DNA from 2 places in the Oceanibaculum sp. genome. Region 2 is predicted to be linked to the other one. Evidence: predicted binding sites of a transcription regulator. Region 2 holds the regulator's gene; the other holds the start of a gene.
The links. Region 2 encodes HrcA, which represses chaperone genes, less so after heat shock. Its sites were predicted from a motif close to GTTAGCACTCNCCNNNGGNGAGTGCTAAC; they were not measured.

Region 1: the regulator HrcA is predicted to act here: its motif matches at 2,784-2,812, upstream of groES (co-chaperone GroES).

Annotation. Positions count from the first base shown of each region.
Region 1 covers NZ_JAKUSO010000003.1:177,685-193,409, reverse strand. Annotated here, with positions in the region: gene MK313_RS02445 (MarR family winged helix-turn-helix transcriptional regulator) at 1-385, opposite strand, end outside; gene groL (chaperonin GroEL) at 677-2,323, opposite strand; gene groES (co-chaperone GroES) at 2,372-2,686, opposite strand; gene MK313_RS02430 (usg protein) at 3,054-3,317, shown strand; gene ahcY (adenosylhomocysteinase) at 3,376-4,671, opposite strand; gene MK313_RS02420 (HPr family phosphocarrier protein) at 4,786-5,067, opposite strand; gene MK313_RS02415 (PTS sugar transporter subunit IIA) at 5,064-5,471, opposite strand; gene rapZ (RNase adapter RapZ) at 5,468-6,448, opposite strand; gene MK313_RS02405 (HPr kinase/phosphorylase) at 6,459-6,875, opposite strand; gene MK313_RS02400 (stimulus-sensing domain-containing protein) at 6,880-8,595, opposite strand; gene MK313_RS02395 (response regulator transcription factor) at 8,655-9,353, opposite strand; gene MK313_RS02390 (copper chaperone PCu(A)C) at 9,628-10,113, shown strand; gene MK313_RS02385 (HugZ family protein) at 10,091-10,846, shown strand; gene MK313_RS02380 (phosphoenolpyruvate carboxykinase) at 10,977-12,587, shown strand; gene MK313_RS02375 (sensor histidine kinase) at 12,652-14,598, shown strand; gene MK313_RS02370 (NAD(P)/FAD-dependent oxidoreductase) at 14,595-15,629, opposite strand.
Region 2 covers NZ_JAKUSO010000004.1:49,634-65,358, reverse strand. Annotated here, with positions in the region: gene MK313_RS02790 (SirB1 family protein) at 1-155, shown strand, start outside; gene gshB (glutathione synthase) at 226-1,191, shown strand; gene MK313_RS02780 (YifB family Mg chelatase-like AAA ATPase) at 1,468-2,976, shown strand; gene hemW (radical SAM family heme chaperone HemW) at 2,995-4,152, opposite strand; gene rdgB (RdgB/HAM1 family non-canonical purine NTP pyrophosphatase) at 4,156-4,767, opposite strand; gene rph (ribonuclease PH) at 4,771-5,490, opposite strand; gene hrcA (heat-inducible transcriptional repressor HrcA) at 5,658-6,698, shown strand; gene grpE (nucleotide exchange factor GrpE) at 6,744-7,391, shown strand; gene MK313_RS02750 (DUF1848 domain-containing protein) at 7,393-8,277, opposite strand; gene dnaK (molecular chaperone DnaK) at 8,455-10,395, shown strand; gene dnaJ (molecular chaperone DnaJ) at 10,512-11,654, shown strand; gene MK313_RS02735 (PadR family transcriptional regulator) at 11,859-12,395, opposite strand; gene dapB (4-hydroxy-tetrahydrodipicolinate reductase) at 12,630-13,433, shown strand; gene MK313_RS02725 (DUF2244 domain-containing protein) at 13,423-13,935, opposite strand; gene nth (endonuclease III) at 14,047-14,694, shown strand; gene MK313_RS02715 (hypothetical protein) at 14,702-15,319, opposite strand; gene MK313_RS02710 (bactofilin family protein) at 15,355-15,725, opposite strand, start outside.

The sequences.
Region 1 (15,725 bases), on a different contig from region 2:
CAACCGTCTCGGCCAGTGGCAGCGCGCGCTCGGCCAGCGACCGGCCGGCCAGTGTCAGGCGCGGCAGGCGGGCGCGGGCATCGGCCCCGCGGCTGCGTTCCAGCAGGCCTTTCGCCTCCAGCGTGCGCAGCACCTGCGATGTCATGGTGGCATCCGCCTGGCAGAACCGGGCGAGGTCGCCCTGGGTGATCGGCATGCCGGTGATGGCTTCACGCTGCTCCAACCGCAACAGCGCGGTCAGCAGCATGGCCTGCACATAAGTGAGGCCGAGCGGCGCGAGCACGACCCTCATCTGCCGCTGCCAGGCATTGGCCAGCTGCCACAGCAGGAAGCCCGGCGATTCCTCTGGTTCTCCCGGAGAGTCCGGGATCTGTCTTGCTTTCATCTATGGCGCCCTCCCTATCGCTATTATCGCATCGCCAGCCCCGGTTATCCGGGTGCCGCGTGCGTCTTTTCATTGCCTGGCGCTGTTCTGCCCCGCCGCAAGCGGCGGGATAACGTTATTGTCAGCCCCTTTCGTCCATTCCATGTGCAATCTGAAATATACTAAAGCACAGAGCCGTGAGGCTGAACAGTACACGCGCAAAAGGTACGCGCCTGTTCCCTGGCGCAAAGAAAAACCCCGGCAGCCGAAGCTGCCGGGGTTCCTGTCTTTTGGGCTTGGGAAAGGCCGGACTTAGAAGTCCATGCCGCCCATGCCACCCATGCCACCCATGTCCGGAGCGCCGGCCGGGGCCTTCTTCTCCGGCTTGTCGGCGACCATCGCCTCGGTGGTGATGAGCAGCGAGGCGACCGAGGCCGCATCCTGCAGGGCGGTACGCACGACCTTGGTCGGGTCGATGATGCCGGCCTTCACCAGGTCCTTGTACTCACCGGTCTGGGCGTCGAAGCCCCAGCTGGAGTCGGTCGATTCCAGCAGCTTGCCGACAACCACGCCGCCGTCCATGCCGGCGTTCGCGGCGATCTGCTTGGCCGGGGCCTGGATCGCGCGGCGCACGATGTCCACGCCGACGCGCTGGTCGTCATTGCCCGGCTTCACCTTGTCGAGCACCTTCAGCGCGTGCAGCAGGGCGACACCGCCGCCCGGAACCACGCCTTCCTCGACAGCGGCACGGGTCGCATGCATCGCGTCGTCGACGCGGTCCTTGCGCTCCTTCACCTCGACCTCGGAGGCACCGCCGACGCGGATGACGGCAACGCCGCCAGCCAGCTTCGCCAGACGCTCCTGCAGCTTCTCGCGGTCGTAGTCCGAGGAGGTCTCCTCGATCTGCGCGCGGATCTGCGTGACGCGGCCCTCGATGTCCTTCTTCTTGCCGGCACCATCGACGATGGTGGTCTCTTCCTTGGTGATCAGCACGCGCTTGGCCTTGCCCAGCATTTCGAGCGAGACGGTCTCAAGCTTGATGCCGATGTCTTCGGAGATGACCTGGCCACCGGTCAGGATGGCGATGTCCTCCAGCATGGCCTTGCGGCGATCGCCGAAGCCCGGCGCCTTCACCGCCGCGACCTTCAGGCCACCGCGCAGCTTGTTCACCACCAGGGTGGCCAGGGCCTCGCCCTCGACGTCCTCGGCGATGATCAGCAGCGGCTTGCCGGACTGCACGACAGCCTCCAGCACCGGCAGCATCGGCTGCAGGCTGGACAGCTTCTTCTCATGCAGCAGGATGAACGGGCTCTCCAGCTCGGCGTTCATCTTGTCGGCGTTGGTGACGAAGTACGGCGACAGGTAGCCGCGGTCGAACTGCATGCCCTCGACGACTTCCAGCTCGGTCTCCAGGCTCTTCGCCTCTTCGACGGTGATCACACCCTCGTTGCCGACCTTCTCCATCGCCTTGGCGATCATCTCGCCGATCTCGCGCTCGCCATTGGCCGAGATGGTGCCGACCTGGGCAACCTCGGCGGAGGTGGCGATCTTCTTGGAGCGCTTCTTCAGGTCCTCGACGACGGCGGCGACGGCGAGGTCGATGCCGCGCTTCAGGTCCATCGGGTTCATGCCGGCGGCAACCGACTTGTTGCCCTCGCGCACGATGGCCTGGGCCAGCACGGTGGCGGTGGTGGTGCCGTCACCGGCGACGTCGTTGGTCTTCGAGGCCACTTCGCGCACCATCTGGGCGCCCATGTTCTCGAACTTGTCCGACAGCTCGATCTCCTTGGCGACGGAGACGCCGTCCTTGGTGATGCGCGGCGCACCGAACGACTTCTCGATCACGACGTTGCGGCCCTTCGGACCCAGCGTGACCTTCACTGCATCAGCCAGAATATCGACGCCGCGCAGCATCTTGGTGCGGGCTTCGCTGCTGAACTTAACTTCCTTGGCAGCCATGTATGTCTTCCTTCAATTGGATTGGATTGAGCGACCGGGAGAGGCGCCTCAGGCGGCCTTCTTGCCCTTCGCGGCGCCTTCGATGACGCCCATGATGTCGCTTTCCTTCATGATCAACAGCTCCTGGCCGTCGACCTTCACCTCGGTGCCGGACCACTTGCCGAACAGCACGCGGTCACCCGCCTTCACATCCAGCGGGCTGACAACACCCTGCTCATTCTTGGCGCCCGGGCCGACGGCGATCACTTCGCCTTCCATCGGCTTTTCCTTGGCGGTGTCCGGAATGATGATACCGCCGGCGGTCTTCTCCTCGGACTCCAGCCGACGGACCAGCACGCGATCGTGCAGAGGCCGAAACTTCATATGGGTAGCCCTCCTCAATGACACGCGGGCATTGGTGCCGCGTGGAAATGACTGAATTTGCAGCTCCCGGAGGGAAGGAACCGGGCACACAGGCCCCGTTAGCACTCTCCCCCGATGAGTGCCAGACACATAGGAAAGTGAATTTTCCCTGTCAAGGCGCGCAATGGAATGAGTCGGTGCGGATTCTGCGCAAGCGCTTCGTGGGTGGGGCCTGGAACTGTTAGCACTCTCGGCGGCCTGCTAACAAGTTATTGATTTACAACATTTTTATTGCCGACGCCACAAGCCGGCGGCACAGTTACAGAAAAACGACAGGGACGCAAATTTTTCCGCAAACTTTTTCCAGCGACACGGGAGACTTTTGCCGATGAGCGGACTGATCCGACAGCTTGATGGCTACCGCCTGACCACCGCCGAGATCCTGTATCACCTGCCCGACCATCCGGGGCTGCTGCAAAGCTTCATCTGGCAGGAATATGACATGGCCCCATCCTACCCGGTGCTGCGGCGCTTCCTGGATTTCTGGCAGGGCAAGCTGGACGGCAAGCTGCACTCGGTCACGGTCGGATCGGCCAGGCTCATCACGCCGGGCTCGCTGCGCCACGCCAATGTGAGCCTCAGCCTGCACTGATGCCCAAAAGACGAAGGGCCGGCTGTGAGCCGGCCCTCCTTTGTCCCCTTCGCCAGGATCAGTAGCGATACTGGTCCGGCTTGAACGGGCCCTTGTCCTCGACGCCGATATAGGCGGCCTGATCGGCGCTCAGCTTGGTCAGCTTCGCACCAACCTTGGCGAGGTGCAGCGCGGCCACCTTCTCGTCCAGGTGCTTCGGCAGTACATAGACCTTGCGCTCGTAGTTCGCGTGGTTCTTCCACAGCTCCAGCTGCGCCAGCACTTGGTTGGTGAAGGAGGCGCTCATCACGAAGCTGGGATGGCCCGTGGCATTGCCCAGATTCACGAGCCGGCCCTTGGACAGCACGATCAGACGCTTGCCATCGGGGAAGACCACCTCATCGACCTGCGGCTTCACCTCTTCCCACTTGTAGTTGGACAGGGCGCCGATCTGAATCTCGGTGTCGAAATGGCCGATATTGCAGACGATGGCCCGATCCTTCATCTGGCGCATATGGTCCAGCGTGATGACGTCCTTGTTGCCGGTCGCGGTGACGAAGATGTCGGCCTGCGGGGCAGCATCCTCCATCGTCACGACCTGATAGCCTTCCATCGCCGCCTGCAGGGCACAGATCGGGTCGATCTCGGTGACCATGACGCGGGCGCCGGCGTTGCGCAGGCTGGCGGCCGAGCCCTTGCCGACATCGCCATAGCCGCAGACCACGGCAACCTTGCCCGACATCATCACGTCGGTGGCGCGGCGGATGCCGTCCACCAGGCTCTCGCGGCAACCATAGAGATTGTCGAACTTCGACTTGGTGACGCTGTCATTCACGTTGATGGCCGGAACCTTCAGCGTGCCCTTCTTCTGCATCTCATACAGGCGGTGCACGCCGGTCGTGGTCTCCTCCGACAGGCCGCGCACATCCTTCAGCATTTCGGGATACTTGTCGTGCATCAGCACGGTCAGGTCGCCGCCATCGTCGAGGATCATGTTCGGGGTCCAGCCATCCGGGCCCTTCACGGTCTGCTCGATACACCACCAGAACTCCTCCTCGGTCTCGCCCTTCCAGGCAAAGACCGGGATGCCGGCGGCGGCGATGGCCGCGGCAGCCTGATCCTGGGTCGAATAGATGTTGCAGGACGACCAGCGGATGGAGGCGCCCAGATGGGTCAGCGTCTCGATCAGCACGGCGGTCTGGATCGTCATGTGCAGGCAGCCGACGATGCGGGCACCAGCCAGCGGCTTGGCGTTGCCGTATTCCTCGCGCAGCGCCATCAGGCCGGGCATCTCGGTCTCGGCGATGTTGATCTCGCGGCGGCCCCAATCGGCCAGCTTGATATCGGCGACTTTATAGTCGGTGAAGGAACCCATCGCGGCTGTCTCCTAAAAGGGCGAAAAAGTCGGAAATATGCTGTCGCGCCGGGCTATAGCAGAGGCCCGGCGTCGCAGCAAGGATAAAGATATCTTTATATGGTTATGAAAACGTTACTCCTCGCCGAACTTGTCGGCGACGAGTTGTTCGAGCGCCGCCATCGCCGTGGCGGCATCCGGGCCGCTGGTGGTGATCGCGATGCTGCAGCCCGGCGCGGCGGCCAGCATCATCAGCCCCATGATCGACAGGCCCGACACTTCCACCCCGCCCTTGGCGACGCGGATATCGGCGTCGAAGGTCTCGCTCAGCTTCACGAATTTGGCGGCGGCGCGGGCGTGCAGGCCGCGCTTGTTCACGATGGTCACGCTGCGGTGCAGCGCCTCGTCTGCACTCACGAAATTTCCCCGGCCAGCAGCTTGGAGGCGACATTGATGTACTTGCAGCCTGCCTCCTGCGCGCTTTCCACGGCCTTGGCCAGGTTTTCCGTGCCGCGCACGCTGGCCAGCTTGATCAGCATCGGCAGGTTCACGCCGGCGATCACCTCGATCCGCGCCTTGTCGATGATCGAGATGGCAAGGTTGGACGGCGTGCCACCGAACATGTCGGTCAGCACCACCACGCCGGACCCGCCATCGACCTCGCCGACCTTGTCGAGGATCTCCTGCCGGCGCTGCTCCATGTCGTCATCCGGCCCGATGCAGACAGCGGCCACCTGCTGCTGCTTGCCGACCACATGTTCCAGCGCGGCGATGAATTCGACGGCCAGTCGGCCGTGGGTCACGAGCACCATGCCAATCATGGGCTTTCCTTTTCGCTTGTTTGTGCCTCACCCGTCGAAAGGCCGCTCTTCTGGCGGCTCTCCCACTTTTCCATGTCGCGATGCACCAGGATTACCTGCTGCCCCGCCTCGCGCAGCCATGCCGCCAGCCTCTCGGCGACATAGACCGACCGGTGCCGGCCGCCAGTGCAACCCAGCGCGATCGTCAGATAGCTTTTGCCCTCTTCGTAGTAGCGCGGCAAGAGCGGTTCCAGCATCGCCGTCAGCCGTTCGAAGAAAGGAGGGAACCCGGCATCCCCCTCGACATAGCGCGCCACTGCCGGCGCGCGCCCGTCGAGCGGCCTGAGCGCCGCGTCATAATGCGGATTCTTCAGGAAGCGCACATCGAACACCAGGTCCGCCTCGCGTGGCAACCCCTCGCGGTAGGAGAAGGACAGTACGGTCAGCGTCACGCCATGGCGCGGGTCGAGCGCATATTCCGTCCACAGCCGGCGGCGCAAATCGCCCGGCGCCAGCGCGCTGGTGTCGATCACCTGGTCGGCGCGCTCCTTCAGCGGCGCGATGCGCTGGCGCTCCAGCCTTATGCCATCCATCACCGGCCGGTCGGCGGCCAGCGGATGGCGGCGCCGTGTCTCGGTGAAACGCCGGGCCAGCACCTCGTCATCGCAATCGAGGAACAGCAGCCTTATGTCGCGCGTACACCGCCCGAGGGCCGCACCGTGCGCCGCATCGATCAGCGCGGCCAGCCGGTCCGCCTCGAAGTCGCGGGTCCGGATATCCACGCCGATAGCCAGCGGCCGGCGGATGCCACCCGGCTCCCCCGCCCCGTCCAGCAGCAGCTGCAGCAGGCCGATGGGAAGATTGTCGATGGCCTCGTAGCCGATATCCTCCAGCGCCTTCAGGCAGGCCGTGCGGCCAGCGCCGGACAGGCCCGTCACCAGGACAACCCGGTCGGTGATCGCATCCGCCGCAGCGGGAAAGGGGGCCAGATCGCTCATGAGCCGAGCATTATTCGCCCTTCAGGCGCGCCACCGCAAGCCGAAGCTTAACCACCGAGGACGCCTCGAAAGGCGCCAGCCGCAGCAGCGGTATGGAAATGCCTAGCCAGCTCTGCTCCGCCGCGCCCGGCAACCGCTCCACCGCCTCCGGCGGCACCAGATCGACCGCGAGCCCGACTGGCACCGCGTCGCGCCAGGGCAGATCGACGATGCCGAGGCCGCGCACCTCCAGCCGCCCGCGTATTGTCTCCGGGCAGCGCGCGACCAGACTTCCCCGTTCGGCGGAAAGCGCGGTCTGATCGTCAGCCAGCAACACCGCACCGGCATCGATGGCGCGCAGTGCCAGATCGGACTTGCCGCTGCCGGGCGCGCCGCACAGCAGGACGGCGCGGCCACCAAGGACGATGGTCGTGGCGTGGACCAGCATGAGATTACTGCTTGGGCAGCCGCACGGTGAAGCGGGCACCCAGCACCTTGCCGTCCGCATCCTTGCGGTTCTCCGCCGTGATCGTGCCGCCATGGGCGTCCACGATCTGCTTGGAGATCGACAGGCCAAGGCCGGAATGGGTGCCGAACCGCTCGCCCTTCGGCCGTTCCGTGTAGAAACGGTTGAAGATGTCGCCCAGCTTGTTCTCCGGAATACCCGGCCCCTCATCCTCGACCGTGAACACCACATTATTGCCCTGCCGGCTGCCGCTGACCGCGATCATGCCGCCGGGCGGGGAGAAGCTGATGGCGTTGGTGACGAGGTTGCGCACCACCTGCCCCAGCCGGGATTCCAGCCCCTTCACCAGCAGCTTGTCGCCAGATGGAACCTTGACCTTGAAGCGCGGGCCATCCTCCTTCGGCACGGCGGTATAGATGCCGACCAGCGTGCTCAGCATGACACCGACATCCACCGTTTCCATGTCGGCCCGGGACAGTTCGGAATCGAGACGCGAGGCGTCGGAGATGTCGGAGATCAGCCGGTCCAGCCGCTTCACATCGTCCAGGATGACCGCCATCAGCTTCTGCTGCCGCTCGGCATCCTTCACTCGCGAGGCGGTTTCCACCGCGCTGCGCAGGCTGGTCAGCGGATTCTTGATCTCGTGCGACACGTCGGCGGCGAAGCGCTCGATGGCGTCCAGCCGCTGCCACAGCGCGTCGGTCATGGCGATCAGCGTGCCGGACAGCTCGCCGATCTCGTCGCGGCGCTTGCGGAAGTCCGGGATCTTGTGCTGCCGGTTCATGCCGAGCCGCAGCCGTTCGGCCGCAGCCGCCAGCCGCTCGATGGGCCGCGTGATGGTGCGCGCCAGATAGAAGGACAAGAGGGCCGTCACGGCGAACACCAGCGCGAACACCTTCATGATGTCCAGCCGGACCGCCCGGATATTCTCTTCAATGCCCTTGTCGGTACCGCTGATGACCAGCGCGCCAAGCACCTGGCGATAGCTCTGCACCGGCACCGCCACCGATAGATGCATGCGCCCGTCGGGCAGGCGTCGGCGGGCATAGGCGGCCTCACCCTGCAGCGCCTCCACTACCTCCGGATAGTCGGGGGCGGTCTGCAGCGGCGCTTCCAGATAGGGCGGCAGCCGCTCGTCCGACGGCAGCCAGCCGACGATCCAGTCATACACCGCGTTCAGCGCCTGCTCGCCCAGGCTGGGGCGCGCGCCAATCGGTGGCAGCGGCTCGATCTGCACCACACCATAAGGCCCGCGCAGCATCCGGCTGTCGGCCGCCATCTCGCCGGTCGGCAGGAAGACGCGTATGCGAACGCCGGGCGGCGGCTCGAACCGCCGGACCAGCTGGCGTGCCAGATCGGGCGACATGACGACGGAATCGTCACCGACATTCTGCACGATGCTGGCGCCCAGCGCGCCGGCCAGCAGCTCGGCCTGCAACCGCATATTCTGTAATTCGGCGACGATCAGGCTGCGGCGATATTCATCCACATAGAGCACGCCGCCCACCAGCATCGCCAGGGCCAGCAGGTTGATCGCCATGATGCGCAGGGTCAGCGGCGAGACCAGCCATTTCCGGCGGCGGCGCAGCCGCGTCGCCACCTCCGCGACCGACAGATCATCTGTGCCGGGCCGCCGCGAGGCTATCTGCTCCTGCTGCGCCTTTTCCTCCGGCACCTCATCCGCCGCTGCATGTGTCGTCATCGGCCTGGTCCGCCTGCCGCCCTACTACCGGCCCACATCTCCGCCCGCATCGCCGGGATTCAGCCTTCACGGTACCGGTAGCCAACGCCATACAGCGTCTCGATCTCCTGGAAATCGTCGTCCACCACCTTGAACTTCTTGCGCAGGCGTTTGATGTGGCTGTCGATGGTGCGGTCATCGACATAGATCGATTCGCCATAGGCCGCGTCCATCAGCTGATCGCGGCTCTTCACATGGCCGGGGCGCTGCGACAGCGCCTTCAGGATCAGGAACTCCGTCACCGTCAGATTGACCGGGTCGCCCTTCCAGGTGCACATGTGGCGGCGCGGGTCGAGCACCAGCTCGCCGCGCACGATCACATTCTCCTTGCTCTGCTCGCCGGTATCCTGCGCCAGCTCCTGGCGGCGCAGCAGGGCGCGGATGCGCTCGATCAGCAGGCGTTGCGAGAACGGCTTGGTGATGTAGTCGTCGGCCCCCATGCGCAGGCCCAGCACCTCATCCACCTCATCATCCTTCGAGGTCAGGAAGATGACCGGCATCGCCGTCTTCTTGCGCAGCTTGGACAGCAGTTCCATGCCATCCATGCGGGGCATCTTGATGTCGAGAACGGCAAGATCGACCGGGCGCTGGCTGATACCCAGCAACGCCTCCTCGCCATCCGCATAGGTGCGTACGTCAAACCCCTCGGCCTCCAGGGACATCTGGACCGAAGTCAGGATATTCTGGTCGTCATCGACCAGGGCAATCGTTTGAGCCACTGTCGCATTCCCCTATTCGATGCGCGCTGCCAAGGTCACGCGCGTACCGGACCATTCCGGTACGAACTGCATTGAGCCAAACCATACTGGGATAGCGGTCCGGCGTCCTGCCTTTTGCGCAATAATAATGACCGGATTTAGGCAATGCCGCATAAAGTTACCAGAAGGCATTTTAAATAAACCTTCCCCGATGCGGCGCTTTGACCGATTGCCGGGATGAGAGCTTTCGGCAATCTTGCTCAATAGCTGACGACAACACGCTCAAAGGTGCCCCATGCGTTTCCTTCCCGGTTTTATGATTTTCGCCCTCGCCCTGATCGCGGCCGCGCCGCTGGCGGTTGCCCATGACAAGCATGTCGAAGCCACCAATGTCTGGGCGCGCGCGACCCCGCCCGGCGCCAAGAACGGTGCAGCCTACATGACCCTGACCAACGACACGGCGAAGGCGGACCGGCTGATCGATGCTGCCTCCGATGTGGCCGCGCGCGTCGAGATTCACACCCACCTGATGGAAAACGGCGTGATGCGCATGCGCCAGGTCGAGGGTGGCGTGGATGTCGAGCCGGGCACGCCGGTCGTCTTCCAGCCGGGCGGCCTGCACATCATGCTGATGGGCCTGAAGAAACAGCTGGTCCCCGGCGAGACGTTCGAGCTGGTGCTGACCTACAGCAATGCCGGCAAGGTGAAGGTGACGGCCGAGGTGATGCCGATCGGCGCCGATGGCAGCAAGGCGGGTCATGGCAAGAGCCACACCCACTGACAACACGACCGAAACGCCGGGCGACACCGCCCGGCGGCTGGTGCGGTCCTGTGACCGCGCCGTCCTCGGAACTGCGCTGAATGGCGCGGAGGGCTGGCCCTATGCCTCGCTGGTGCTGCTGGCGACGGACCATGCGGCCTGTCCCCTGCTGCTGCTCTCCGACCTGGCGGACCATACCAAGAATCTGAAGGGAGATCCGCGCGCCTCGCTGCTGATCGATGGCACGACCGGCCTCGACGAACCGCTGACCGGCGCGCGCGTCACCTTGCAGGGGCACGTCACGCCGCTTGCGGACGAGACCCTGCTGGCGCGCTATGTCGCCCGCCACCCCTCGGCCGCCTTCTATGCCGGGTTCAAGGATTTCAACCTCTACCGCATGGAGGTGGCGCGCGCCCATCTGGTCGCCGGATTCGGCCGCATCCACTGGATCGAGGCGGACGAACTGCTGTTCGATGCCGCGCCGCACGCCGCCCTCGCGGCCGCCGAGGCGGAGATCGTTGCGCACATGAACGAGGACCATGCCGACGCGCTGGACCTCTATGCAGCCAAGCTGCTCGGCCTCGATGGTACAGGCTGGCGGATGACCGGCATCGACCCGGAAGGCATCGACATCAGGAGCGGCGGCGCTGTCGACCGGCTGGATTTCGCGGCTTTCGGCGAAAACGCGCCCAGCGATGCGGAACGCGCCCGCGCGGCCCTGGTGCGGCTGGTGAAGCGGGCGCGCGCCACCTGAGCGGGCATATATCAGCCGCTGCATACAATATGGTTGCCAGCCGATGCGCGGCCCCGCTATCTCTCATGAAACGCCCATAAGCGATGGCCGTTAAAGGTCACGCGATAAAAATAACCGGAGGAAACCCACCGTGCAGATCACCGGCACCCCGGCCAGCAAGCATGGCCTCGACACCCACGACCTCGTGAACCTGAAGGCCGCCCACTGGAACCTTGCAACGGCTGCGCTCTACGAAGCGGCGATCCGGCGCGGCGAGGCCGTGCTGGGTGCTGGCGGCGCACTGATCACCAACACCGGCAAGCACACTGGCCGCGCGCCCAAGGACAAGTTCTTCGTCGATGAGCCGGGCTCACGCGGCGATATCAACTGGGGCGAGGTGAACAAGCCGATCGACCAGGCACGGTTCGACATCATGCTGGGCCGGGCGCTGGCCTATCTGCAGAACCGCGAGGTGTTCGTGCAGGATTGCTTCGCCGGGGCCGATCCAGCCTACCGGCTGCCGGTCCGGGTCATCACCGAGACCGCCTGGCACAATCTGTTCGCGCGCAACATGTTCATCCAGCCGAAGCGCGAGGAGCTGGCCCATTTCGAGCCGCAATTCACCATCCTGAACGTGCCGAACCTGATGGGCCGCGGCGCTGCCGACGGCCTTGCCTCGGAGACCTTCATCCTGGTCGATATGGCGAAGCGGATCGTGCTGATCGGCGGCACCTCCTACGCCGGCGAGATCAAGAAGTCGGTCTTCACCCTGCTGAACTACCTGCTGCCGGCGCGCGGCGTGCTGCCGATGCATTGTTCGGCCAATATCGGCCAGCGCGGTGATGTGGCGATCTTCTTCGGCCTGTCGGGCACGGGCAAGACCACCCTGTCGGCGGATTCCACCCGCACCCTGATCGGCGATGACGAGCATGGCTGGTCGGACAATGGCGTGTTCAATTTCGAGGGCGGCTGCTACGCCAAGGTGATCCGCCTGTCGCGCGAGGCGGAGCCGGAGATCTACGCCACCACGGAGCGTTTCGGCACCATCCTGGAGAATGTGGTGTTCGACCCGGAGACCCGGCATCTCGACCTGAACGATGCCAGCCTGACCGAGAATACCCGCGCCTCCTACCCCATCGAGTTCATCCCGAACATGAGCCTGGACGGCACCGGCGGGCATCCCGACAATGTGGTCATGCTGACTGCTGATGCCTTCGGCGTGCTGCCGCCGATCAGCCAGCTGACGCCGGAACAGGCGATGTATCACTTCCTGTCCGGCTATACCGCGCGCGTCGCCGGCACCGAGAAGGGGCTGGGCAGCGAGCCGCAGGCCACCTTCTCCACCTGCTTCGGCGCGCCCTTCATGCCGCGCCACCCGATCGTCTATGCCGAGATGCTGCGCGACCGTATCGCCAGGCACGGCGCAAAATGCTGGCTGGTGAACACCGGCTGGAGCGGCGGCAAGGCCGGCGTCGGCGAGCGCATGAAAATCGCCTATACCCGCGCCATGGTGGCGGCCGCGCTGAACGGCACGCTGGCCCAGTCCGGCGTCCGGCAGGACCCGAATTTCGGCCTGCTGGTGCCGGAGAACTGCCCGGACGTGCCGACGGACGTGCTCGACCCGCGCCAGACCTGGGCGGACAAGGGGGCCTATGACAGCACAGCGCACGATCTGCGCGGTCGCTTCGAGGCCAATTTCAAGCAGTTCGAAAGCCATGTGCCGGAGAAGGTCCGCGCCGCCGGAGTGCGCGCCGCCGCATAAATCCATGCGGTATCGTCATCCGCGGGCGATTCCCTAAGCCCGGAACATCCTTTAGAGTGCCGGCATGACCCTGTTGCCATGGTTCATAGCCGGCATTCTTCTGCTGGCCCTGTTGCTGCTGGGCTGGCGGTATTTCCGGCTGCACCAGACGCTGTCCGGCCTGCGGGACGCCGCCGATGTGGCCGCTGTCGCCGAGGCCGTACCGATCCCACTCTGGCGGCGCGATGCGGCGGGACGCATCGTCTGGGCCAATCCGGCCTATCGCACGCTGCAGGAAGCCTCCGGCGGCGGCGAGGATCTGGAAATCGGCGGCCCGTCGGCAAGTGATACCGGCGCGGATCTGGTGCGCCGGGCGATACGCAGCGGGCACCCGCAATCGGCCAGCCGCTATGTTGCCACCGGAGAGCAGCGCGCCCTTCTGGAATTCAGCGAATTGCCGCGCGAGGACGGCGCTGGCAGCGCTGGCTACCTGACCGACGCCAGCGCGCTGGACAATGCCCAGTCCGAGCTGGAGCGCCACATCGCCGCCCATGACGCGGTGCTGGAGAACCTGCAGGTCGCGATCAGCATCTTCGGCCCCGACAAGCGGCTGAAATTCTTCAATGCCGCCTATGCCAGCCTGTGGGGGCTGGAAGAGCGCTTTCTGTCCGGCGAGCCCTCCATCGCCGAGGTGATGGACGCGCTGCGAGAGCGCCGCTGGCTGCCGGAAGTGACCGACTTCAAGGCCATGGTGCGCGCCATCGAACGCCGCATCACCTCGCTGCTCGACCCCGAGGAGGAGCTGCTGCACCTGCCGGACGAGCGCACCATCCGGCGGGTGACCGCGCCGCACCCGTTCGGCGGGCTGGTGTTCGCCGACGAGGATGTGACCGACCGGCTGGCGCTGGAACGCAACTTCAACACGCTGAACGCCGTCCAGCGCGAGACGCTGGACAATCTCTACGAAGGCATTGCCGTCTATGGCGGTGATGCCCGGCTGAAACTGTGGAACCCGGCCTATGCCCGGATCTGGCAGCTGCCGGCCGATCAGCTGGACCAGCAGCCGCATTATGCCGATTTCCTGGAAATGACCCGGCCGCTGCACAGCTTCGAGTCCTGGGAGGCCTACAGGGGCCGGGAAATCGAACGGCTGGGCGAGCGGCGCAGCTGGACCGAGCGGCTGATCCGGGCGGACGGCACGGCCATCGACTATGCCCATGTGCCGCTGCCTGACGGGGCGACGCTGTTCTCCTACCTCGACGTGACCGATTCCTACCGCGTCGAACGCGCCCTGCTGGAACGCAACGAGGCGCTGGAAGAGGCTGACCGGCTGAAGAACGAGTTTGTCGCCAATGTCTCCTACGAGCTGCGCACGCCGCTGAACGCCATCGTCGGCTTCTCGGAAATCCTCGACCAGGGCTATTTCGGGCCGCTGAACGACCGCCAGCGCGAATACAGCCAGGCCATCCTGTCCTCATCGCAGCGGCTGATCTCGCTGGTGAACGACATTCTCGATCTCGCCAGCATCGAGGCCGGCTACATGACGCTGGAGCTGGAGGAGGTCGATGTCCGTGAGATGCTGGACTCGCTGATGACGCTCAGCACGGAGGCCGCACGCACGCGTGGCGTGCAGATGGCGCTGGAGTGCCCGGACGGCATCGGCACCGTGCGGGCCGACGGACGGCGACTGAAGCAGGCCATGTTCAACATCGTCAGCAATGCGCAGAAATTCACGCCCGCCGGGGGCAGTGTGCGGATCGAGGCGCGGCGCGAGGAGGATGCGCTGCTGCTGTCCGTCGCCGACACCGGCGTCGGCATCGCCGCCCGAGACCAGGAGCGCGTGTTCGGCAAGTTCGAGCGCGGCCGGAACCAGCGTGACACCGGCGCGGGCCTCGGCCTGTCGCTGGTGAAGAGCCTGATCGAGCTGCATGGCGGCCAGATCGGCCTGACCTCCGAGGTTGATCAGGGCACGGTGGTCACCGTCCGCCTGCCCGGCGACAAGCCGTTACCGCAGGGGCAGACCGCCGGTTAGGCGGGAACGCTCCCGGGCGCGCCCCCGGGCACACCGCGCGTCGTCGAATATTCGAAATGCAGCGCCGTGTCGGGACGCAGGATCGGATGGATGGCATGCGCCGACAGCGCCGCCTCGGCAAAGCCGGTGAGGATCAGCTTCAGCTTGCCGGGATAGGCATTCACATCGCCGATGGCGAAGATGCCGGGCTGGCTGGTCGCCATGCTGGCCGGATCGACGACGAGGTGGTTCCGCTCCAGTTCAAGGTGCCATTGCGCAATCGGCCCCAGATCGGTGGACAAGCCGAAGAAGGCCAGCAGCGCGTCCGCCTCCAGCCGCCGCACCGTGCCTTCCAGCGTGGCGACATTGACCGCCGTGATCTGGCCGTCCGCCCCTTCAAGCCCCTGCAGCTGATAGGGCACGACCAGCTCCAGCACGCCTTCGGCATGCAGCTGTTCCAGCCGGCAGACATTCTCGAAGGCGGCGCGGAATTTCGGCCGCCGGTGCACCACCATGACCTTCGCGATATCGGACAGCGACAGCGCCCAGTCCACGGCGGAATCGCCGCCGCCGGCGATGACCACACGCTTGCCGCGGAAATCCTCGCGCCGCTTCACCATGTAATGCACCGAGCTTCCCTCATAGGCCTCGATGCCCGGAATCGGCGGCCGGTTCGGCCCGAAAGCGCCCGCGCCCGCCGCGATGATGACAGCGCCCGCCTCGATCACCGTCCCGGCGGAGGTGGTTAGCCGCCAGCCGCCATCGGGCAGCCGCTTCAGGCCTGTCGCCTCCTCGCCCAGATGGAAGACCGGCGCGAAGGGTGCAGCCTGCTGTTCCAGCTTCACGATCAGGTCCGCCGCGTCGATGGTGGGGTATCCGGGAATGTCGTAGATGGGCTTTTCCGGGTAGAGCGCCACGCATTGCCCGCCAACCTCGCCCAGCGCATCAACGACATGGCAGCGGAACCCCAACATGCCGCATTGGAAAACGGCGAACAGGCCAACCGGCCCGGCGCCGATGATGACAACATCGGTCTTGTGAGGAGTGCTCATGGCGTTCGAATCTTTGCTCACGGGAATGCGGCGCTAAAGATGGCCGGGGCCGCCCGGCATATCAACCCCGGGCGGATAAGGGGCATATCGCGCCGT
Region 2 (15,725 bases):
CGCTGTGGCGCGAGGCGGCACTGGTCAACGCCCGGCTGGAACGGATGGGGGCAGCCATCGAGGCGCTGGAGCGCTTCGTCGAACTGGCCCCATCCAGTGAGGAGCGGCATGAGGCGGCGGCCCTGCTACAGGCCTGGCGGGGGCGTCTCAACTAGCGTTTGGGCGGCCGGACAAGCACCGCTATAGTGCCGGCAAAACCATTCCTCTTTGGGAGTTATGCCGGCCATGAGCCTTGCCGTCGCCATCCAGATGGACCCGATCGAGCCGATCAACATCGACGCCGACAGCACCTTTGTGCTGGCGCTGGAAGCCCAGCGCCGGGGCCACGCGCTGTTCCACTACACGCCGCAGGACCTGTCGCTGAAGGGCAACCGCGCCATCGCCCGCGCCCGGCCTCTGACCGTGCGGCGCGAGAAGGGCAACCACGCCACGCTGGGCGACGCGGAGAGCATCGACCTCGCCACCGTCGATGTGGTGCTGCTGCGCCAGGACCCGCCCTTCGATATGAGCTACATCACCACCACCCACATTCTGGAGCATGTGCATCCGCAGACGCTGGTGGTGAACGACCCCGTGCATGTCCGCAACGCGCCGGAAAAGCTGTTCGTCACCCATTTCGCCGAGCTGATGCCGCCGACGCTGATCACCACCGACCGCCGGGAGATCCTGGCCTTCCGGGCGGAGCACAAGGACATCATCGTGAAGCCGCTGTTCGGCAATGGCGGGGCCGGCGTGTTTCACCTGAAGCCGGATGACGAGAATCTCTCTGCGCTGCTGGAAACCTTCACCCAGCTCTACCGCGAGCCGGTCATCGTGCAGCGCTACCTGCCGGAAATCCGCCAGGGCGACAAGCGCATCATCCTGATCGACGGCGAGCCGGCGGGCGCCATCAACCGCATCCCCGCCGAGGGCGAGGCGCGCGCCAACATGCATGCCGGCGGCCAGGCGGTGAAGAGCGAGCTGACCAGCCGCGAGCGCGACATCTGCGCCGCCATCGGCCCGGCCCTGCGCGAGCGCGGGCTGCTGTTCGTCGGCATCGACGTGATCGGCGATTACCTGACCGAGATCAACGTCACCTCGCCGACCGGCCTGCAGGAGATCGGGCGCTATGACAGCGTCAGCCTGGAAGCGAAGATCTGGGACGCCATCGAGGGCAAGCTGACCGGCCGCACCGGGGTTGCTTCGGCTTAAAAGCTGGTTTCCTGCCATATTTAAAGACCCTCGCCCCCTTGGGGGAGAGGGTTGTGTAGCCTTGTGAGCGGAGCGAACTAGGCGGAGCTGGGTGAGGGGGTAAGGCCAAGGACAGTGCCAATCTCCCCTCACCCAGCCTCGGCTAGGCTCGTTCCTCGCCAAGCCTCGACATCCCTCTCCCCTTCCGGGGCGAGGGTATATTTGACACCTGCAAACTTTCTTCTGGCCCGAACTCTGTCCACCCCATACCATCGCAGGTAGCAGCGGGGAGGGCGGATGGTCGCGCGGGTCAACACGGTCGCGTTCCAGGGCATCGAGGTGCTGCCGGTCGATGTCCAGGTGCAGATGGCGGCCGGCCTGCCCGCCTTCACCATCGTCGGACTGCCGGACAAGGCGGTCGGCGAAAGCCGGGAGCGGGTGCGCGCCGCCCTTGGCGCCATGGGTCTGGCCCTGCCGCCCAAGCGCATCACGGTCAACCTCGCCCCCGCCGACCTGCTGAAGGAAGGTAGCCATTTCGACCTGCCCATCGCGGTCGGGCTGCTGGTCGCCATGGGCGTGCTGCCGGGCGAGGAAATCGCCGGCTACACCGTGCTGGGCGAGCTGGGGCTGGACGGCTCCATAACATCCGTCGCCGGGGTGCTGCCCGCCGCCATCGGCGCCAGTGCGGAGGATCGCGGGCTGATCTGCCCGGCGGCCTGCGGCGGCGAGGCGGCCTGGGCCGGGCGCATCGAGATTCTGGCCGCGCCGACGCTGCTCTCGCTCATCAACCATTTCAAGGGAACGCAGGTGCTGACTCCGCCCGAGGCCAGACTGGCCGCGGAGGAGGAGCGCTATCCCGATCTGCGCGACATCAAGGGGCAGGAGACGGCGAAGCGCGCGCTGGAGGTGGCGGCGGCCGGCGGCCACAACCTCTTGATGATCGGCCCGCCCGGTTCCGGCAAGTCGATGCTGGCGCAACGCCTGCCGGGCCTGCTGCCGCCGCTCGACCCGGCGGAGGCGCTGGAGGTCAGCATGATCCATTCCATCGCCGGCCATCTGGAGGGTGGGCGGATGCGACGGCGGCGACCCTTCCGCGACCCGCATCATTCCGCCTCGCTGCCCGCCCTGGTCGGCGGCGGCATAAGGGCGAAGCCGGGGGAGATCAGTCTGGCCCACAATGGCGTGTTATTTTTAGATGAACTCCCCGAATTCGCGCGCGGCACCCTCGAATCCCTGCGGCAACCGCTCGAATCCGGCCGCGCCGTCGTCGCCCGCGCCAATGCGCATGTGACCTATCCGGCACGGGTGCAGCTGGTGGCCGCGATGAATCCCTGCCGCTGCGGCCATCTCGACGATCCGTCGCTGACCTGCGGGCGCGCGCCGCGCTGTGCGCTGGACTACCAGTCGAAGATTTCCGGCCCGCTGTTCGACCGCATCGACCTGCATGTCGAGGTACCGGCGGTCAGCCCCGCCGATCTGGCGCTGCCCAGCCCGCGCGAGGGATCGGCGGAGGTGGCGGCGCGCATCGCGGCGGCGCGGGCGGTTCAGCGGGCGCGCTATGACGGCACGGAAATCAGGGTGAACGCGCAGGCCGATGGCACGCTGCTGGAGGAGGTCGCGACACCCGATGCCGCCGGCAAGGCGCTGCTGACCGAGGCGGCGGAGCGCATGAAGCTGTCGGCGCGCGGCTATCACCGGGTGCTGCGCGTGGCCCGCACGCTGGCTGACCTTGCCGGGGTGGAGCAGGTGGGCCGTATCCAGATCGCCGAGGCGCTCAGCTACCGCCGCGTTGCGCCCGGACGGTAAAAAGGGGACGGTAGAGTTTCAGCCCAGCAGCGCCGGCAGCAGGGCGTTAAGCCGCTGACGGCCCTCGGCAGTGGCGCGCAGGCCGGCGGCATCGGTAATCAGGAAACCACCTTCAGTCAGCCGGGCAAGGCGGGTAGAATCCAGCGCCGATTCCAGCGGCTGGCCGGTCTCGCGGATGAAGCGCTCCACCGGCACGCCTTCCACCGTGCGCAGCCCCATCATCAGCATCTCGGTCAGCCGCTCCTCGACCGACACCGGCAGCTCGGCCTGTGTCGCGTTGCCGTCGCGCTCCACCCGTTCCAGCCATATCTGCGGCGCGCGGTGCTGGCGGGTCGCCAGCTTTTCGCCGTCTATGGTCAGCCTGCCATGCGCGCCGGGGCCGATGCCGACATAGTCGACATAGCGCCAATAGGCGAGGTTGTGCCGCGATTCCTCGCCCGGCCGTGCATGGTTGGAAATCTCGTAGGAAGGCAGGCCGGCCTGTTCCAGCAGATCTTGCGTCGCCTCATAGAGGGCGGCACCGGTATCCTCGTCGGGAATACGGAACTCACCGCGCGCATGGCGCAGATGGAAGGGCGTGCCCTCCTCGATGGTCAGCTGATAGGCGGATATATGGCCGACCGCATGGGACAGCGCCTGGCGCAGCTCGGCCTCCCAGGCCGCCACCGTCTGGCCGGGCCGGGCATAGATCAGATCGAAACTGAAACGATCGAACAGGCGGGCGGCGATATCGACCGCTTCCAGCGCCTCGCGCGCCGAATGCTCGCGGCCCAGGAACTTCAGGTCGGCATCGTTCAGCGCCTGCACGCCCAGCGAGACGCGGTTCACCCCGGCGTTGCGGAACCCGGCCAGCAATGCCGCCTCCACCGAGGTCGGGTTGGCCTCCAGCGTGATCTCCACACCCTTATCGAGGCGCCAGCGCTTGCCGATATGCTCGATCACTGCCGCCGCCGTCGCCGGCTCCATCAGCGAGGGCGTGCCGCCACCGAAGAAGACCGAGGTGACAATGCGTCCCGGCGTGCGGTCGGCATAATGGTCGATCTCGCGCAGCAAGGCGGCCCGCCAGCGCGCATGATCGATGCTGGCGGAGACATGGGAATTGAAGTCGCAATAGGGGCATTTCGACCGGCAGAACGGCCAGTGGACATAGACCGCCAGATTGTCCGGCGCGGTCATGTGTCAGGCCTTGAAGCAGGCCTCGACCAGCTGCCGGAACGCCGCCGCCCGGTGGCTGGTCGCGTGCTTCTGATCCGGGTCGATCTCGCCATAGGTCAGGGTTTCGCCCGTGGGTTGACCCGCCGGACGGAACATCGGGTCATAGCCGAAGCCCTTGTCGCCGCGCGGCGGCCAGACGAGGTCGCCCTCGACCGTGCCCTCGAAAATCTCGACATGGCCATCCGGCCAGGCCAGCGCCAGCGCGCAGACGAAGCGGGCCGACCGGTCCGTCTTGCCGGCCAGCGCGTCCTCGACCTTGCGCATGGCAAAACCGAAATCCTTCGACGGGCCGGCCCAGCGCGCCGAATAGATGCCGGGATCGCCGTTCAGCGCGGTGACCGCAAGGCCGGAATCGTCGGCCAGCGCCGGCAGGCCGGAGGCTTCCGCCGAATGCCGGGCCTTCAGTTCGGCATTGGCGCGGAAGGTCAGGCCGGTCTCCTCCGGCTCGGAGATGCCGAGATCGCCAGCGGAGACCACCTCAACCGAGAAGGGGCGCAGCAGATCGCCGATCTCCCGCACCTTGCCCGGATTATGGCTGGCGATGACCAGCTTGCCCTCGGTGAACCGGCGCGCCATGGCTCAGTCCAGTCCCAGCGCCTTGCGCTGCAGGAGGGCCAGCTCGCCGATGCCCTTATTGGCGAGGTCCAGCAGCTCGCCCAGCTGCGCCTGGCTGAAAGGCGCGCCCTCGGCGGTGCCCTGCACCTCCACGATGCCGCCGGTGCCGGTCAGCACGAAATTGGCATCGGCATCGCAGTCGGAATCCTCGGCATAGTCGAGGTCCAGCACCGGCTGGCCCTTGTAGATGCCGCAGGAGATGGCGCCCACAGAATCGGTGAAGGGCAGCGCCTTAACCATGCCCAGCTTCTGCAGGTGCTGGCAGGCCTGATGCAGCGCCACATAGGCGCCGGTGATCGCCGCCGTACGGGTGCCGCCATCGGCCTGCAGCACGTCGCAATCGACCTTGATGGTGATCTCGCCCAGCTTTTCCAGATCGACGATGGCGCGCAGCGAGCGGCCGATCAGCCGCTGGATTTCCTGGGTGCGGCCGCTCTGCTTGCCCTTGGCCGCCTCGCGGTCGGTGCGGGTGTGGGTGGAACGCGGCAACATGCCGTATTCCGCCGTCACCCAGCCCTTGCCGGTATTGCGCAGGAAGGGCGGCACCCGGTCCTCGATGGAGGCGGCGCACAGCACATGCGTGTCGCCGAACCGGGCAAGGCAGGAGCCTTCTGCGTACTTGCTGGCGCCCGGTTCCAGGGTAACGGCGCGCATCTGGTCCGGCGCGCGGCCCGAAGGTCGCATGGTATCCTCCATGGGGATGGCTGGTTCGCATTTCGGCGCGCAAGCTAGCCCCCTGCGCGCGCTGCGTCGAGGACACATTGACGCTGTGCCAGGGCGTACCTAGATTCGGAAGGCTTCGAACAACCCGAAAGCAAATGGATTTGTACGGAATTTCAACGCCTTCACCGATGTCAGCCGTCACCAAGCTGAATGAGAGGTCGCGGGAGATATTCCGCCTTATCGTCGATGCCTATATGGAAACCGGCGAACCGGTCGGCTCGCGCACCCTGTCGCGCCGGCTCGATCTGGCGCTGTCGCCGGCGACGATCCGCAATGTGATGTCCGACCTGGAAGAGGCCGGGTTGCTCTTCGCGCCGCACACCTCGGCCGGCCGCCTGCCGACCGAGGCCGGCCTGCGCATGTTCGTGAACGGGCTGCTGGAGGTTGGCCGGCTGACCGAGAATGAGCGCACCGCCATCGAGGCGAAGTGCGCGGCCCTCGGCCGGTCCTACGGTGACGTGCTGGAACAGGCGACCACCACCCTGTCCGGCCTGGCGAACTGCGCCGGCCTGGTCATGGCGCCGAAGCAGGATGACCGGCTGAAGCATATGGAGTTCGTCAGCCTGGGGCCGAACCGGGCGCTGGTCGTCATGGTGTCCGACAATGGCATGGTCGAGAACCGCGTGATCGAGCTGCCCGCCGGCCTGCCGCCCTCGGCACTGATGGAGGCTGGCAATTACGTGAATGCCCGTCTGAACGGCCGCACCATCGAGGAGGCCAAGCTGTTCATCCAGCACGAGCTGGAACAGCACCGCGCCCAGCTGGATGCGCTGTCGCAGAAGGTGGTGGAGGCTGGGCTGGCGACCTGGACCGGCGGCGACGATGCCGGCTACCTGATCGTGCGCGGCCAGGCCCGTCTGCTGGAGGACGTGACCGCGCTGGAGGATCTGGAGCGTATCCGCACCCTGTTCCAGACGCTGGAAACCAAGGAAAGCCTGATGCGCCTCCTGGAAGCCACCAACAAGGGCGAGGGGGTGCAGATTTTCATCGGGTCCGAGAACGAGCTGTTCGGCCTGGCCGGCTGCTCGATGATCGTCGCCCCCTATGCCAACAGCCGTGAGCAGGTGCTGGGCGCCATTGGCGTCATCGGCCCGACCCGCATGAACTACGCCCGCATCATCCCGATGGTCGATTACACGGCCAAGATCATTGGCCGCATGATAGGGTAAATGAACCCGACGACAGACCGAAGAACCGGAAGCTAGCAGCAAGCCATGACCCAGAATACCAAGCCGCAGAACGATGCCTCAGACACCCAGGAACCGGAGGTGACCGCCCCCGAGACCGCTTCTGGCACCGAGTCGCAGGAGACGCTGGACGAGGTCGGCGTCGGCGAGGAAGCGGAGTCGATGGACATCGACGCCGCCACCCGCGCGCTGGCCCAGGAGCTGGCGGAGACCCGCGACAAGCTGCTGCGTGCCGTCGCCGAGACCGAGAATGTGCGCAAGCGTGCAGAGCGCGACCGCGAGCAGGACCGCAAGTTCGGCATCGCCAATTTCGCCGGGGACGTGGCCGGCGTGGCCGACGATCTGCGCCGCGCCCTTTCTTCCGTGCCGGCCGAGGCCGCGCACGAGCCTGCCGTGAAGGCGCTGATGGAAGGCGTGGAGATGACCGAGCGCACCCTGCTGGCCGCGCTGGAGAAGCATGGCGTGCGCCGGGTGGCGCCGGAACCGGGTGACCCCTTCGACTACAACTACCATCAGGCCATGTTCGAGGTGGAGAACAGCGGCCATCCCGCCGGCACCGTCGTGCAGCTGCTGCAGCCGGGCTATGTCATCCATGACCGGCTGCTGAAGGCCGCCATGGTCGGCGTCGCCAAGGGCGAGGCGAAGGCGGCCGGGCGCGTCGATACCTCGGCCTGAGCTACATTCCCATCGGCGACAGGCTCTCCGCCGCCGGGTCGTGCGCCCGGTGGGTGCTGCGCGCCTTGTCGTGATCGGCAACCGCATAGCAATAGGCACAGCCATGCGGGCAGGTATCATAGGCGCCGATATCCCGCGATTCGGCGCACAGGCAGCCCGGACGGTTGCCCTTCGTGCGGGCGGTGATATCCCGCCCCGCGATATCCGACAGGCGCACGGCATCGATACAGGCGGCGGGCGACACACCCGCCGTCAGCCGGTCAGGCTGGGCGCACAGGGTCAGGCGCATGCCGCAACCTTCCGCGATCTCCGCCAGATCGGCCAGCAAGGCGGCGGACTGGCCCGGGCCCGGCACCTGCCAGGCAAGGCCGGTGCGCTGGGTCATGCGGTTCAGATTGCGTGCCGCCTTGCGGTAGGGCGAGAGGATGGAGACCACCGCCTCGTCCACCGTGCCGGCCAGCGCAGCGGCCATCCGGCGGAAATTGGCGCGGTGCCAGTCGGCATCCATTCCACCCGCAAACAGGATGGGGTCGTAGCGCCAGACCACCGAACGCCTGCCATAGACGTCCGCCAGCGTGCGCATCTGCGCGATGGCGCCCTCGGCCGGCAGCGTGGCGCGTTCCAGCGCGCGGCCATAGCCGGTGGCGGTGTACTGGACGATGAAGGGCATGCCGCACGCCTGTACCTCTTCCAGCGCTGGCAGGAAGGGGCCGGCATTGCGCGTCCAGAACACGAAGCCGTCCACCGCCTCCGCCGTCAGCGCCACCCGGTAGGGCTTTCCGCCATAGGGGCTGGCGACCAGGCAATAGCCGGCACGCAGGCGCATCTGGAACCAGTCGCCATGGAAGGCCGGGATGTCGGTTCGGTAGCTCGCAGAGACGATCATGTGCCTTTTTGCCGTTTTTCGTGCCCGAATTGGCGGATTTTCACCGTTGCAGCACCAAGTTTCGCTGCCTATATACCCTTGCAGTTCCGTCAGGTCAGCTTAACCCCATCCCAATAGGGGGCTCCGACCGGTGCCTTGACGGGCCGAGTGAGCCCTGCTGAAGAAAGGAAATAGAGCATGTCCAAAGTTATCGGCATTGACCTTGGTACGACCAATTCCTGCGTCGCCGTGATGGAAGGCGGCAATGCCCGCGTCATCGAGAACGCGGAAGGTATGCGCACCACGCCGTCGATGGTCGCCTTCACCGAGAGCGGCGAGCGCCTTGTCGGCCTGCCGGCGAAGCGCCAGGCCGTGACCAATCCGGAAAACACCCTGTTCGCGATCAAGCGCCTTGTCGGCCGCCGGATCGACGACCCGATGGTGGAGAAGGACAAGGGCCTCGTCCCCTACAAGATCGTGAAGGCGGACAATGGCGATGCCTGGGTCGAAAGCCGTGACAAGAAGTATAGCCCGAGCGAGGTCAGCGCCTTCATCCTGCAGAAGATGAAGGAAACCGCGGAGAACCATCTGGGCGAGAAGGTCACCCAGGCGGTCATCACCGTGCCGGCCTATTTCAACGACGCCCAGCGCCAGGCCACCAAGGACGCCGGCAAGATCGCCGGGCTGGAAGTGCTGCGCATCATCAACGAACCGACCGCCGCCGCGCTGGCCTATGGTCTGGAGAAGAAGGGCAGCGGCATCGTCGCGGTCTATGACCTTGGCGGCGGCACCTTCGACGTGTCGATCCTGGAGATCGGCGACGGCGTGTTCGAGGTGAAGTCCACCAACGGCGACACCTTCCTGGGTGGCGAGGATTTCGACAGCCGGGTCATCCAGTACCTGGCCGACGAGTTTAAGAAGGAATCCGGCATCGACCTGCGCGGCGACAAGATGGCGCTGCAGCGGCTGAAGGAAGCCGCCGAGAAGGCGAAGATCGAGCTGTCCAGCACGACCGAAACCGAGATCAACCTGCCCTTCATCACCGCCGACCAGTCGGGCCCGAAGCATCTGACCATGAAGCTGTCCCGCGCCAAGCTGGAAGCGCTGGTCGATGATCTGGTGAAGCGCACCATCGAGCCCTGCAAGGCGGCGCTGAAAGATGCCGGCATCTCCGCCGGCGAGGTGGACGAGGTCATCATGGTCGGCGGCATGACCCGCATGCCGAAGATCCTGGAGACGGTGAAGAACTTCTTCGGTCGTGAGCCGCATCGCGGCGTGAACCCGGACGAGGTGGTCGCCGTCGGTGCCGCCATCCAGGGCGCCGTGCTGAAAGGCGAGGTGAAGGACGTCCTGCTGCTCGACGTGACCCCGCTGTCGCTGGGCATCGAGACGCTTGGCGGCGTGTTCACCCGCCTGATCGACCGCAACACCACGATCCCGACGAAGAAGAGCCAGGTCTTCTCGACCGCCGAGGACAACCAGACTGCGGTGACCATCCGCGTATTCCAGGGCGAGCGCGAGATGGCAGCGGACAACAAGATGCTGGGCCAGTTCGACCTGGTCGGCATTCCGACGGCGCCGCGCGGCATTCCGCAGATCGAGGTCACCTTCGACATCGACGCCAACGGCATCGTGAATGTCTCGGCCAAGGACAAGGCGACCAACAAGGAGCAGGCCATCCGCATCCAGGCCTCGGGCGGTCTGTCCGACGCCGATATCGAGCAGATGGTGAAGGATGCCGAGGCAAACGCCGCCGAGGACAAGAAGCGGCGCGAAGCCGTGGAAGCCCGCAACCATGCCGAGTCGCTGGTGCACACGACCGAAAAGAACCTGGCCGAGCATGGCAGCCATATCGGCGCCGAGGAGAAGTCGGCGATCGAGGCCGACATCGCCGCGCTGAAGGAAGTCATGGGCGGCGACGACGCCGCGGTCATCAAGGAGAAGACCGAGAAGCTGGCGCAGTCCGCCATGAAGCTGGGTGAGGCCATGTACAAGGCCCAGCAGGATGGTGGCGCTGGCGATGGCGGTGCGTCCGGCGGCGATGCCGCTGGCGGCGACACTACGGCCAAGGGCGATGACAAGGTCGTCGATGCCGACTTCGAGGAAGTGGACGACGAGGACCGCAAGAAGTCGGCCTGAAACCGATGACCGCGAACGGCACATTCCGTTACGCTATCGAAATGCCCATGTCCTCCGGGGTCAGCACCCCGGGGAACATGGCGTCTTCTTATCGCCAGTCCAGGGGCCGCTGAATCATGGCGAAGCGGGACTATTACGAGACTCTCGGCGCCGATAAGGGCGCCGACAAGGAAGCGCTGAAGCGGGCCTATCGAAAGCTCGCCATGCAGTATCATCCGGACCGTAACCCGGACGATCCGGAAGCCGAGGCCAAGTTCAAGGAAGTGAACGAGGCCTATGACGTTCTGAAGGATGACGAGAAGCGGGCTGCCTATGACCGCTTCGGACACGCCGCCTTCGAGAATGGCGGCGGTCCGCGCGGCAATGGCCGCGCCGGCGGCTTCGATTTCGGCGGCGGCTTTGCCGATATCTTCGACGAGATGTTCGGCGAGTTCATGGGCGGCCAGCGTGGTCGTGGCGGCCAGCGCGGCCGCGGCGCCGACCTCAGGCTCAATCTGGAGATCACCCTGGAGGACGCCTTCGCCGGCGCCACCAAAGACCTCCGCATCCCGACCTCCGTGGCCTGCGATACTTGCCATGGCAGCGGGGCGGAGGCCGATTCCCAGCCGGTTACCTGCGGCACCTGCGGCGGCGCCGGCAAGGTGCGTGCGCAGCAGGGCTTCTTCACCATCGAGCGCAGCTGCCCGACCTGCGGCGGGGCTGGCAAGGTGATCGAGAAGCCGTGCCGTTCCTGCGGTGGCAGCGGGCGCCAGCAGCGCGAAAAGGCGCTGTCCGTCTCCATCCCCGCCGGCGTCGAGGAAGGCACGCGCATCCGCCTGTCCGGCGAGGGCGAGGCCGGGCTGCGCGGAGCCGCCAGTGGCGATCTCTATATCTTCCTGACCATCGCGCCGCACCGCTTCTTCCAGCGCGACGGGGCGGACATCCATTGCCGTGTGCCGATCCCGATGACGAGGGCGACGCTGGGCGGCTCCATCGAGGTGCCGACTCTGGAAGGCAAGCGGGTGAAGGTCAGCGTGCCCGAGGGCACCCAGAACGGCCATCAGTTCCGCCTGCGCGGCAAGGGCATGACCGTGCTGAACAGCAATCTGCACGGCGATCTGTATATTGAAGTTACTGTCGAGACCCCGGTGAACCTGACCAAGCAGCAGAAGGAGCTGCTGAAGCAGTTCGAGGAGACCGGCAACCGCGACAAGACCAGCCCGGAATCAGCCGGCTTCTTCGCCAAGGTGAAGGAGCTGTGGGAGGACCTGCGGGACTAGCCAATCCCGCCACAGCGGAGAGGTATCGCCGGGGAGTAGCGCTGCTGCTCCCCGGCTTTTTTATGCGCCGAGAGTGGCCTTCCGAAGTCTCTGTTTCAGCTTCCGGCGACGCCACTGCCGTCTCAGCCGTAGTGCAGGTTAATATATTGATTTCAATAGAAGTAATACCGAGAAACGAGGCCCTTTCCCGGCGTTTCAACCAGCCTAGCGCGTCTTGCGGTCACGCTCGATGGCGTTCACGATGGCGCGGCCCTCGCCCTGCAGGAAGTCGATCGCGGCGCGCGCCATCACCTGCCCGAAGCGGCCGACGAAACGTTGCCCTTCGGTCGGCGGACTACCGCGATAGGTCTGGAAATGCGCCAGCACGCCGCGCAATTCCGCCAGTCTTTCATCCACCAGCCGGTCCAGTGTGTCGCGATCCAGCATGTCGGCGAAGAACATGGCAGCCAGGAACTCGGAGCGTGTCTGCTCCTGCCCCTTCGCCCGAATCAGGCTGGAATGCAGGGATTCCCGCCCTTTTTCGGTCAGGCGGTAAGTGCGCTTGTCGAGTGCCGATACCCGGTCGCCATCCAGGCTTTCGACCTCCCCGGCAGCCAGCAATTTCGCCAGTGCCGGGTACAATGCGCCGTAGCTCATGCCCTGATAGGGCCCGAAACTGTCCTTCAGCCGCTTTCTGATCTCGTAACCGGTGGCATCGCCAAGACTGAGCACGCCGAGACAGAGGCAACGAATGTCGATCATACCGGGATCCTGCGTTTCTGGTCAGTATATCGGAAAGATTTTAGTATATATTTCAAATAACATGTCCCGATTTCACTGGATAGCCCGAAATGACGGAGTGCCGCTCCGTCAAGCGCCGGCAGGCACCGCGATGCCGCCAAAGGGCGGAAGTGCCGCTTGGTAATCCACCGGAAAACCGGCTATAACCGGCGCTGGGCAAGGCGCTACCGGGCAGGAGGATGCGAAATGGCCACCATGAAGATCGGAATCGTCGGTGCGGGCGGCGTCATGGGCCGCATGCTGATCCAGGCCGTGGCGCGCTCGGACAAGACCCAGCTTGCGGGCGCCACCGACCGGCCCGGCACGCCGCAGATCGGCAAGGATGCCGGTCTGGTCGCGGGTATCGAGGCGTTGCAGGTGCCGATCACCGAGGATGCCGAGACGCTGTTCGCTGCAGCCGAAACGATCATCGATTTCACCGCGCCGGCCGCCAGCCTGGCGCATGCCGAGCTGGCTGCCCGCCATGGCACCGCGCTGGTGATCGGCACCACCGGCCTGTCGGAGGCGGACCGAGCGGTGCTGGCGATTCATGCCGCGAAGATCCCGCTGGTTTTCGCCCCGAATATGAGCATTGGCGTGAATCTGATGTTCGCGCTGACGCGCCAGATCGCCGCTGTCCTGGACAATAGTTACGATATCGAAATCGTCGAGATGCATCACCGCCGCAAGGTGGATGCCCCGTCCGGCACGGCACTGGGACTGGGCGAGGCGGCGGCGACCGGGCGGGGCGTCGGGCTTGCCGAGGTGCAGCAGCGCGCCCGCGACGGCCATACCGGTCCGCGCAAGCCTGGCGATATCGGCTTCGCCGTGCTGCGGGGCGGCGATGTGGTCGGCGACCATACGGTGGTGTTCGCCGCCGAGGGCGAACGGATCGAGCTGACCCACAAGGCCAGCAACCGCACGATCTATGCCGATGGCGCGCTGCGCGCTGCCCTCTGGACGAAGGGCCGCGCCCCCGGCCTCTACGGCATGGATGACGTGCTGGGGCTTAACTCGTAGGAAGGTCCGGCGCACGGCTGCGCGCCAGCGCCTCTCGTAGCGCCTCGGCGAGTTCCGTCTTTTCCGGCTGGCTCAGGAAGCTGGCGATCTCCAGCCGCCTTCCATGGCTCGCCAGCACCAGCGGGACCGGATATTCGCTGGCCGCCTCATGCAGCACCTTCAACCAGTAGGGCTGGAAGCTCCAGCGCCGGACATGGCCCGCCGGGCTGAAGCGCTGCACCGCCAGTTCCGTCTCGTCCAGCCGGACAGTCTCCCGGGCCAGTGCCGCGCGGTAATTCATTCTGAAGGCGAAATAGAGCAGCGCGACATCGAGCCCCAGAAAGCCGAAAACCGGCCAGGCGCCGACGATCAGGAACATAATCCCCATGGTCAGCGACACGCCGCCGACCATCCCCATCAGAAGGTAGAAGCCGGCAGGCGGCAGGCTGCGATGCGGCGTCAGCGTCACATCGAGATAAGGACGGCGCGGCGCGGCGGCCTCAAGAGTTTCCGCGATCTCCATGGCATCAAATTAGGATTGCGCAGCCATTGCGTAAAGCCTGCCCGTTAAGGTCCCTCAGCAGCCCGCTTGCCCGCGGCCGGCCGGGCAGCTAGAAAATCCTCCATGGCACGCATGACCAAGGCTGACATCGAAGGGTTTTTTACCCGGCTCCAGAACGCCAACCCGGAGCCGGTGGGCGAGCTGAACTATGTGAACCCCTATACGCTGCTGGTGGCTGTCGCGCTGTCGGCGCAGGCGACCGACGTGTCAGTGAACAAAGCGACCGAGAAGCTGTTCCCCATCGCCGATACGCCTGAGAAGATGCTGGCGCTGGGCGAGGACGGGCTGAAGCAGCACATCAAGACCATCGGCCTGTTCAATTCCAAGGCGAAGAACGTCATCGAGATGAGCCGCCTGCTGATCGAGCGGCATGGCGGCGAGGTGCCGGCCGACCGCCTGGCGCTGGAGGCGTTGCCCGGCGTTGGCCGCAAGACGGCGAATGTGGTGCTGAACATCGCCTTCGGACAGCCGACCATCGCCGTGGACACGCATCTGTTCCGGGTCTCGAACCGCACCGGCCTTGCTCCCGGCAAGACGCCGCTGGCGGTTGAACTGGCGCTGGAGAAGCGTATTCCCAAGCCCTACCTGCGCCATGCGCATCACTGGCTGATCCTGCACGGGCGCTATATCTGCAAGGCGCGCAAGCCGGATTGCTGGCGCTGCATCGTCTCGGAATTCTGCAAATTCAAGGAAAAGACGCCGGACCCGGCGCTGCGTTAAGCCCGACTCAGCTGCCGCGCAACGAGGCGGGCAGCACAGCCAGACCGTTCAGGCAGGAGCCGACATTTAGCGCCGACAGGCTGCGCGGATCGCGTGTCTCCACATGCACGACACGGTATTCGCCATGCTCGGGATACAGGAAGATGTCGAGGATGCAGCGGCGGTCGGTATATTGCCAGACTTGCGCCGGCGCTTCCCGCCGCAGATAGCGCGGCTGGCCAAGCAGGCCGCCCAGCTGCTGCGCCGTCATGCCGACGAGGTCGGGCGCGGGGGCGGCTGCCTGCGGCGCCAGGGACATATTGTCCGGCCGGGGCGGCTCCGGCAGCAATCCGGCCAGCCCGCCCGACAGCCCCGCCGCAAGGCCAGGCTTCACGGAGCTGGCAGAGGCATCGGCGCCCTTCGATCCCGCAGCCTGTAACGGCGCGGCAGCAAGCGATGGACCGGAAGGCGCATCGGTCGCACAAGCGGACAGCAGCAGCGAAACGACCAGGGCCGAGAGCATCGCCGGCGCTGACAGAAGAGCCGGCTGCAGGCCGCTGCAACGGCCCGTCCGCCTGTCCTGCCCGATATGCCTGCCCGTCATCTCCATGCCGTCCCTGCCAGAATCCCGCACGTCTTTACTCATGGGCCTTATTTCATGGGCCCCGCCGCCAGCCCGCTTTACGGAGTGGCGGTCGGCCGGTCTTCCGCCTTGGCCGCGGCCTTGGCTTCTGCCTTGGCCGGTGTGGCGGATTGCAGATCGCCATTGATCTCGCCGCCAGCTTCAACTTCCAGCTGGCCATAGCGCACCGTGCCCTGAATGCGCCCGCCATTGCGGACGGTCAGCCGGCCCCGCACCGTGAGAACCCCCTCGAAGCTGCCACTGATATCGGCCTCCTCGATTTCTGCTTCGCCCTTGAACACGCCCGACGGCGTGATCTCGATGGCCTGGCAGTTCTTCAGCTTCGCATCCACGCGACCTTCCACCACCAGCACCTCACAGGCGGTGATGTCGCCGCTCAGCACGATCTCCCGGCCGACGGTCAGACGGC